DNA from 2 places in the Ureibacillus sp. FSL K6-3587 genome. Region 2 is predicted to be linked to the other one. Evidence: a T-box and tRNA genes for the amino acid it is inferred to sense, from the RefSeq annotation. Region 2 holds a T-box; the other holds one or more tRNA genes.
What was found. The T-box of region 2 lies ahead of cysS (cysteine--tRNA ligase). A T-box ahead of a tRNA ligase gene usually reads a tRNA of that ligase, here a tRNA-Cys.

Region 1 (4,618 bases), 660 kb from region 2:
GACTTAACCAAAAGAAAAGCTTTCAATGCCGTTATCCAGTTTTGAGAGAACAACCTCTCAACTACTAAAAAAATTCAAATAAATACTTGACAAATAAACGAAATATGATATAATAATATTTGTCTTTCGGTGAGAAAACAAGCCTAGTGATGATAGCAAAGAGGTCACACCCGTTCCCATACCGAACACGGAAGTTAAGCTCTTTAGCGCCGATGGTAGTTGGGGGCTTCCCCCTGCGAGAGTAGGACGTCGCTGGGCTTGAAAATAGAATCATTCCGAAGTAGCTCAGTGGTAGAGCAATCGGCTGTTAACCGATTGGTCGTAGGTTCGAATCCTACCTTCGGAGCCATGCTTCTTGGAGAGTTGTCCGAGTGGCTGAAGGAGCACGATTGGAAATCGTGTAGACGGGGATAACCTGTCTCAAGGGTTCAAATCCCTTACTCTCCGCCATTATTAAGGATTGGCCCCTTGGTCAAGTGGTTAAGACACCGCCCTTTCACGGCGGTAACACGGGTTCGAATCCCGTAGGGGTCACCAATATGGAGGATTAGCTCAGCTGGGAGAGCATCTGCCTTACAAGCAGAGGGTCGGCGGTTCGATCCCGTCATCCTCCACCATAAAAATACTTATTATCGCGGGGTAGAGCAGTCTGGTAGCTCGTCGGGCTCATAACCCGGAGGTCGCAGGTTCAAATCCTGCCCCCGCAACCAAAGAGTGGTCCCGTGGTGTAGTGGTTAACATGCCTGCCTGTCACGCAGGAGATCGCGGGTTCGAGTCCCGTCGGGACCGCCATTAAAAAATAGTGGGTCGGTAGCTCAGTCGGTAGAGCAGAGGACTGAAAATCCTCGTGTCGGCGGTTCGATTCCGCCCCAACCCACCATTTTGAAAATAAATGCCGGCGTAGCTCAACTGGTAGAGCAACTGACTTGTAATCAGTAGGTTGAGGGTTCGATTCCTTTCGCCGGCACCATACTTTCGGAGGGGTAGCGAAGTGGCTAAACGCGACGGACTGTAAATCCGTTCCCTTTGGGTTCGGCGGTTCGAATCCGCCCCCCTCCACCATCTGATATTACAGGGGCATAGTTTAATGGTAGAACAAAGGTCTCCAAAACCTTCAGTGTGGGTTCGATTCCTACTGCCCCTGCCAATGAACCAGACATGATGGCGACTGTGGCGAAGTGGTTAACGCACCGGATTGTGGCTCCGGCATTCGTGGGTTCGATTCCCATCAGTCGCCCCATAAAAACTGAAAATGGATTCGAAAATAAAAAAGGATTCCATTAGGTTTCCACCAATATAGAATATAAGGATTTTATATGATATAATTGGGGTATAGCCAAGTGGTAAGGCAACGGATTTTGATTCCGTCATGCCCAGGTTCGAATCCTGGTACCCCAGCCATCAAGTATGCGGAAGTAGTTCAGTGGTAGAACACCACCTTGCCAAGGTGGGGGTCGCGGGTTCGAGTCCCGTCTTCCGCTCCAGTGTTGGCGGCTTAGCCAAGTGGTAAGGCACGGGTCTGCAACACCCTTATCACCGGTTCGAATCCGGTAGCCGCCTCCAAATGAGACAAAAAAATAATATTACGCCGATGTGGCGGAATTGGCAGACGCGCACGACTCAAAATCGTGTTCCCAAAAGGAGTGTGGGTTCGACTCCCACCATCGGCATCCATGATTAAAGTAAGTTCCAAAAAAACGTTTCCTGATAATTTGGGAAACGTTTTTTTGTTATACGGAATAAGATTTATAGGTTCTTTGTCAAATGGTGTTGGTGAATAAATTTTAGTGACATTATTTGGTAATATGTAATCGGATGGCTTAGGGGAAATTCGAGGTTCCCCTAAGCTGTTTTTATTTTCGCTAAGTTTTGGGTAATGAATATTCGTAAGCCCGAATTCAAATGACGCATTGAAAAACTTAAAACAGGGATTAAAAAAGCGTACCTATTAGTACGCATGACAAATAGCCCTACAATCTTGAATTTTTTCAGATTGAGGGCTATTTTGCTATTGCACATGATTCACGTATATTTTTAGACCAAGGCAAGTAGCGATCGATTATTTCTGGTTGCTGATGGATTGGGAGGTTTGGGAGTTCTGTCAATACTTTGACCAAGTATTGATAGAAATCAATTCCATTAGCTTTTGTCGTTTCAGCTAAACTCAAACAAACGGCATTGGCATCAGCTCCCAATTCACTCACAGAGAAAAGCCAGTTCTTCCGACCAATCACACTCGGACGAATCGCATTTTCTGCTGGGTTATTGTCAATCGCAATTCGACCGTCATATAGAAATGCTTTTAGACCTTCGGCATGTTTCAAGGTATAGTTTGCCGCTTCCGCAAGGGCACTTTTGCCGTAAAAAGGAGATTCATCTACCCATTGTAAGAATTCTTCCACAATCGGTTTGGAATATTTTTTTCGTGCTTTTCGACGTTTGCTTGGTGAAAGTTTCTTAAACTTTCGTTCCAATTCGTAGAGTCGATTACAATATTCTACACCTTTTTCGGCGTTTTTACTGTTGGCTTTTAGCCATTTTCTACGCACATGTGCCCAACAATTGGCGAATGTGACGTTAGGTAAACCAGCGTATGCAGAATATCCGTCACAAATGATGGTTCCCTTGAACTTTTCCACGAAGTCTTTTAAAACTTCCCGACTTCGCGATAACGCACTATGAAACATGACGATGGTCGGCCCTTGAGAAGCAACGCTTCGGAATACCCAGTTATAAGCATTAGACTGAGCCGACTTTCCATCCGAACGGTTGAGTATTTGAGCGTATGTTTCATCAATATGAAGAATTGATTTTTTCATAAGGAGCTCTTTCATACGATGGTAGATTGGATGAAGCCAATCCTCCGCGATTCGAATCACCCAGTTCGATAAATTTTTATCGTTTGTAAGGAGACCATAATGGTTCCATTCCTTTACCTGGCGATATAAAGGTAAATATTGAACAAACTTATCGTAGATGATTTTTGCCAAGACCGTTGGTCCAGCAATACTTCGTTGAATCGCTGGTTGTGGTGCTTTGCCTCGTTTGATTTGTGAATTTTTGCTGAGATCTTTTTTACAATTCCTGCACTCATAAGCGTGTTCGATATGTCGAACACGCTTCACAATAGCCGGTATAAATTTTGCTTCCTCACGAACAATCGTGCTGCCGATCTCTGTCATCTGAGATTGACAACACTCGCATTGTAAGTTTTCAGGGTGATGATGAATTTCTTCAATTTCTAAACCATCCACGAAGAAATCGTTTCGTTTCTTTTTATGTATTTTACGAACAACTGTATAGGTAACAGTGTCCGTGCTTTGTTCTTCTGTGTGCTCAGGTTCGTTAAAAAAAGAGTCATCATCAAATAAAGAACATTGTCCATCTGGAGCTTGGTACTTTGATTTTTCTGATTTTGAGCCATAAAGAAGCTTTGTTAAATAGCGAACTTGTTGTGACAACGATTCAATTTGTTTCAACAGTTCTTCATTTCTCTTATTGGATTGCGCGAGTTGTTCTTCTAATAATTGAATTAATTTTTCATTCGAATCATTGCTCACATCATTCACCACATTTCCGTCCAAATTCAATAATGTCTTGATTATATCACTAGTAATCATTGGTTAAAAGACACCTTTTTTAGATTTTTGTATGGCTTTCGGTTGATGAATTGTGAGTCCTTCAAGTAACCAACGAAGTTGTTGTTGCGTGAGCCGACGAACTTCATTTTTATTTCGTGGCCATTGGAGTTTGCCATTATCCAATCGTTTATAAAGCATAGCGAAGCCATCTCCATCAAAGTATAAACATTTATAACGATCTTTCCTTCGACCGCAAAACAAGAAGATTGCCTCGCTGTATGGATCGAGTTCGAATGAATCCTGAATTAGCGTTGCTAGACCGTCGATTCCTTTTCGCATATCTGTATGACCGCAAATGATATAGATATTTTTGCATTTTGTAAAATCATGAATCATTTCGATTCAACTCCCTGATAACCGCTTGAAGTAATTGAGGTTTGACACCGGGGTAGAAGGAGATTTTACACTGATTGGATTGAATGACGCATATTGGTCTGAGTGGACCACGACTTGCTGGGGATGGAGTTGGATCAGATTTGGACTCTAATTTTACAGGCACGATATTGAGTTTTTCCGTTGTCAAAAAAAGAACACCTCCTCTGTAATTGTTACTTTCATCTTACAGGGAGGTGTCATTGATTTATAGGCGTTGTTTGATTTCGGGCTTACGAATATTCGGTTTCTAAAGTGATAGAAGGATCGATAACCGAAAGAAATGCGTTTAATCACTTTGATTTTGTTATTAATCCCCTCTAAAATGCCGTTGTTATAATCATATTTCAACGTATTCTCCACGTAATTGATGTATTTGTTGATTGTCTTGATGGCGGTTTTCATATAGCTGGAAACGATATTTTGTTTATTCTCTAATGTTTTCTTTAGGAGCTCAAAGTCTTTGATTTTTATGCAATGTTGCACGTATTGATATAACTCATAGGACGCTTTTAATTCAGAATCTAAATCAATGAGATAGTGGAGAATCTCCACCTCACACATATGCTTTTTAAAGCAACGATGATATTTATAGTTCTTATAAT
Region 2 (4,618 bases):
GCTTATAAATGCTTCTGTACGCCCGAAGAATTGGAAGCTTCAAGGGAAGCGCAAAGAGCAAAAGGTATTGCGGCTCCAACATATGACGGTAAATGCCGCCATTTGACGAAAGAAGAAATCGCGGAAAAAGAAGCGCAAGGAATTCCATATACAATCCGCTTCAAAGTGCCTGAAAATGTCACTTATAAATTCAATGATATGGTGCGCGGAGAAGTATCGTTTGAATCAAAAGATATCGGCGATTGGGTCATTATGAAAGCGAACGGAATCCCTACCTATAACTTTGCGGTTGTACTTGATGATCATTATATGGATATCACGCATGTATTCCGCGGCGAAGAGCATTTATCAAACACACCGAAACAAATGATGATTTTTGATGCGTTCGGTTGGGAATATCCGGAATTTGGCCATTTGACGATCATTGTGAATGAAAATCATAAGAAATTATCAAAACGTGACGAATCCATTATTCAATTCATCTCTCAATATAAAGAGCTGGGATATTTGCCTGAAGCGATGTTCAACTTCTTCGCATTGCTCGGTTGGTCTCCGGAAGGGGAAGAAGAAATCTTTACGAAAGAACAGCTTATTGAAATGTTTGATGAGAAACGTTTATCCAAATCACCTTCCATGTTTGACCGGAATAAACTAACATGGATGAATAACCAATACATCAAAAAATTGACTTTGGAAGAAGTGGTGGAACTGGCGCTTCCTCACTTGCAAAAAGCGGGGCTGCTTCCTGAAGAGTTGAATGAAGAACAAAAAGAATGGGCGACAAAATTGATCGGCTTGTATCATAATCAAATGAGCTATGGCGCAGAGATTGTGGAACTATCAAGCCTATTCTTTAAAGACGAAGTGGAATATGATGAAGAAGCGCAAGAGGTATTAGGTTGGGAGCACATCAAAGAAGTGGTTTCATCATTCAAACAGCAATTGGTGTCCTTGGAAACATTCGATGCCCCTTCCATTAAAGCGGCGCTTAAAGCGGTGCAAAAAGAGACAGGATATAAAGGGAAAAACTTGTTTATGCCAATCCGGGTGGTGACAACCGGCCAAACTCATGGACCGGACTTGGCTAGTACGATTGAGTTGGTTGGTAAAGAAAAAGTGTTGGCCCGTTTAGAAAAATTGGCAAACTAAGATGTTCTTAATGAATGGTGCGAATGGTCGATAATTAAATAAAAGCGAAAGCGTTGAAAAGGAGAAGTACGTAAAATATGTTTGAAAGAGAGGGTCACCATTGGCTGAAAGTGACCTAAACCTCTGTTTTACGGAAATGCACCTTTGAGCACTTGGCTGAAATGGAGTAGGCAAGTCGGCTGGTCACCGTTACAGGCCGCAGAGTGGAAAGCGTTTATGCTTTCAATCAGAGTGGAACCGCGCGACTTTGGCGTCTCTGTCATAGAAATATGATGGAGGCGTTTTTTATTTAAATAATCCAAAACCAATGTTTTGATTTATTGGCTTCTTTCATAGAAAAGATGGTAATTTAAAAATAGGAGAAAAATGTACGGAAAATTCGATGATTCAACAAACAAATGGAATTTTGTAAAGGAGAGACTGGCATGGCAATTCAAATTTACAATACGTTGACACGGAAAAAAGAACCTTTTGTTCCTCTCGAAGAAGGAAAGGTGAAAATGTACGTATGCGGTCCGACCGTTTATAACTATATACACATTGGAAATGCCCGTCCGGCGATCGTGTATGATACAGTGCGGAGATACTTGCAATATAAAGGGTATGATGTGAAATACGTTTCCAACTTTACGGATGTGGACGACAAAATCATCAAGGCGGCCAATGAATTGGGAGAAGAGGTTTCAGGGCTTACGGAACGTTTCATTAAAGCTTATTTTGAAGATATTACGGCTCTCGGCTGCAAGAAGGCGGATGTGCATCCCCGGGTAACGGAGCATATGAACGATATCATCGAATTTATAAAAGTATTGGTTGATAAAGGATATGCTTACGAGTCCCAAGGAGATGTCTATTTCCGCACACGTAAATTTGAAGACTATGGAAAGCTCAGCCATCAATCTATTGATGATTTAAAAGTGGGTGCCCGCATTGAACCGGGTGAAAAGAAAGAAGACCCGCTGGATTTTGCCCTTTGGAAAGCGGCAAAACCTGGGGAAATCTTCTGGGAGAGCCCTTGGGGAAAAGGGCGGCCTGGTTGGCATATCGAATGCTCTGTGATGGCCCGGGCGCATTTGGGCGATACCATTGACATCCATGCTGGAGGGCAAGATTTGACTTTCCCGCATCATGAAAACGAAATTGCCCAATCAGAAAGTTATACCGGAAAAACTTTCGCCCGTTATTGGATGCATAATGGGTATATTAATATCGACAATGAAAAAATGTCAAAATCCTTGGGGAACTTTGTATTGGTCCATGATATTATCCAAAAAATCGATCCGCAGGTATTGAGATTTTTCATGTTGTCCGTTCATTATCGCCATCCAATCAATTTCTCGGAAGAATTGATCGAATCGGCGCGCAGCGGGTTGGAACGCTTGCGCACAGCGTACTTGAACCTGCAGCATCGTTTGCAATCGACGACAAACCTTGCTGATGAGAGCGAAGAGTATTTAGAAAAAATTGATGAATTGAAAAAAGAATTTGAAAAGGAAATGGATGACGATTTCAATACGGCCAACGCAATCAGTGTTTTATTTGAACTGGCCCGTACGGCAAACACGTATTTGAACGAAACCAATACCGATGAAAAGGTGTTGAAAGCATTTATCGAAACTTTTGATGTGCTTAGTGAAGTATTGGGAATTAAACTGGCCCAAGAGACGGAAATTTTGGATGAAGACATTGAGAAATTAATCGAAGAGCGGAACATAGCAAGAAAAAACCGGGATTTCAAACGTGCGGATGAAATCCGGGATCAATTATTGAAGATGAACATCATTTTGGAAGATACGCGTCAAGGTACCCGTTGGAAACGAGGTTCATAATATGGCTCCATTAGTAGATGTCAATCAAATGAACGCGCTTGCCCTGGCCTATATGGGGGATGCGGTGTTGGAGGTGCGCATCAGGGAACATTTGCTGTTGAGCGGACGGATGAAGCCGAATACGCTGCACCACGAAGCGACAAAATATGTTTCCGCCAAAGCCCAATCCATGATTGTGCACCGCATGATCGAAGAACATTTTTTGACGGATGAAGAGCTGGCCATCTTTAGAAGGGGCCGCAATGCAAAGTCCGGCACCGTTCCGAAAAATACGGATGTCCAAACGTATCGCAACAGTTCAGGATTTGAAGCAATTCTGGGTTCTCTTTACTTAACGAAACAATATGAACGCATCGATAAGATTATTGATTACGCCATACAAATTGTGGAGGAAACGAAAGGAGTCGCGAAATGAGCGGGAATGGAGAGATTATTGCTGGAAAGAACCCGGTATTGGAAGCACTTCGTTCAGGCCGCGAAATGAACAAAATTTGGATCAGTGAAGGCGTGAAAAAATCGGGAATCAAAGAAGTGCTCGATTTGGCCCGTGAGCGCGGAGTATTTGTACAATTTGTTCCAAAGAAAAAAATCGATCAACTGTCAAACGCCAATCATCAGGGAATCGTCGCTTCCGTTGCTGCATACAAGTATGCGGAACTTGATGATTTATTTCAAGTGGCGAAAGAAAGAAATGAAGATCCATTTTTCATCATTTTAGATGAGTTGGAAGATCCCCATAATCTCGGTTCGATTATGAGAACTGCCGATGCGATCGGGGTTCATGGTATAATAATACCAAAAAGGCGTTCTGTAGGTCTTACAGCAACGGTGGCGAAAGCTTCAACCGGAGCAATTGAACATGTGCCCGTTTGCAGAGTGAACAACTTGGCGCAAACGGTGGATGAATTAAAAGAAAGAGGACTTTGGATTGCAGGGACAGACGCAAAGGGCAGCATCGATTACCGGAACATGGATGCTGCCTTGCCCCTGGCTATCATCATTGGAAGTGAAGGGAAAGGAATGAGCCGGCTTTTGAAGGAAAAATGCGATTTCCTCTATTCGTTGCCAATGGTCGGCCATGTCAATTCATTGAATGCTTCTGTCGCTGCGGCATTGTTGATGTATGAAGTGTACCGAAAACGGCAAGAAGTGAATGGTTAGTTATGGAAAACATTTTGATCGTTGATGGATACAATATGATCGGCGCTTGGAAAACGTTGCGCGCTTTAAAAGACACCAATTTGGAGGAAGCGAGGAACCGTTTGATCGAGCTTTTGGCCGAATTTCAAGCGGTGATGGGCTGGCGCGTCATTGTCGTCTTTGATGCTTATCACGTTTCGGGAGCCGAAAAGTCATATGTTCAAAATTCGGTGGAAGTCATATTTACGAAAAAGAATGAGACCGCCGATGAACGGATTGAAAAGTTATCCAATGAACTCAAGGGAAGAAAAGTCCAAATCTATGTGGCTACTTCCGACATGACGGAACAAAACGTCATTTTCGGAAATGGCGCGCTGAGAAAATCGGCCCGCGAATTGGAAATCGAGATGGAGATCATCCAATCAAATATATCAAAAAAAGTGGAAACATCGCAGAAAGAAAAACCGAAATCTAGAATCCCCTTATCGAAAGAAGTAGAG

Region 1: it encodes a tRNA-Cys, which carries the amino acid that the T-box ahead of cysS (cysteine--tRNA ligase) is inferred to sense. The anticodon was not compared.

What each region holds. Positions count from the first base shown of each region.
Region 1 covers NZ_CP151969.1:1,927,448-1,932,065, forward strand. The annotation lists rRNA gene NSS77_RS09425 (23S ribosomal RNA) at 1-11, shown strand, start outside; rRNA gene rrf (5S ribosomal RNA) at 143-258, shown strand; tRNA gene NSS77_RS09435 (tRNA-Asn) at 275-349, shown strand; tRNA gene NSS77_RS09440 (tRNA-Ser) at 358-450, shown strand; tRNA gene NSS77_RS09445 (tRNA-Glu) at 463-537, shown strand; tRNA gene NSS77_RS09450 (tRNA-Val) at 542-617, shown strand; tRNA gene NSS77_RS09455 (tRNA-Met) at 634-710, shown strand; tRNA gene NSS77_RS09460 (tRNA-Asp) at 717-792, shown strand; tRNA gene NSS77_RS09465 (tRNA-Phe) at 805-880, shown strand; tRNA gene NSS77_RS09470 (tRNA-Thr) at 895-970, shown strand; tRNA gene NSS77_RS09475 (tRNA-Tyr) at 978-1,062, shown strand; tRNA gene NSS77_RS09480 (tRNA-Trp) at 1,074-1,147, shown strand; tRNA gene NSS77_RS09485 (tRNA-His) at 1,165-1,240, shown strand; tRNA gene NSS77_RS09490 (tRNA-Gln) at 1,327-1,401, shown strand; tRNA gene NSS77_RS09495 (tRNA-Gly) at 1,410-1,484, shown strand; tRNA gene NSS77_RS09500 (tRNA-Cys) at 1,490-1,563, shown strand; tRNA gene NSS77_RS09505 (tRNA-Leu) at 1,588-1,670, shown strand; gene NSS77_RS09510 (IS66 family transposase) at 2,001-3,620, opposite strand; gene tnpB (IS66 family insertion sequence element accessory protein TnpB) at 3,624-3,977, opposite strand; gene NSS77_RS09520 (ISL3 family transposase) at 4,161-4,618, opposite strand, start outside.
Region 2 covers NZ_CP151969.1:1,268,516-1,273,133, forward strand. The annotation lists gene gltX (glutamate--tRNA ligase) at 1-1,149, shown strand, start outside; T-box leader at 1,194-1,410, shown strand; gene cysS (cysteine--tRNA ligase) at 1,575-2,978, shown strand; gene NSS77_RS06150 (Mini-ribonuclease 3) at 2,980-3,393, shown strand; gene rlmB (23S rRNA (guanosine(2251)-2'-O)-methyltransferase RlmB) at 3,390-4,139, shown strand; gene NSS77_RS06160 (NYN domain-containing protein) at 4,142-4,618, shown strand, end outside.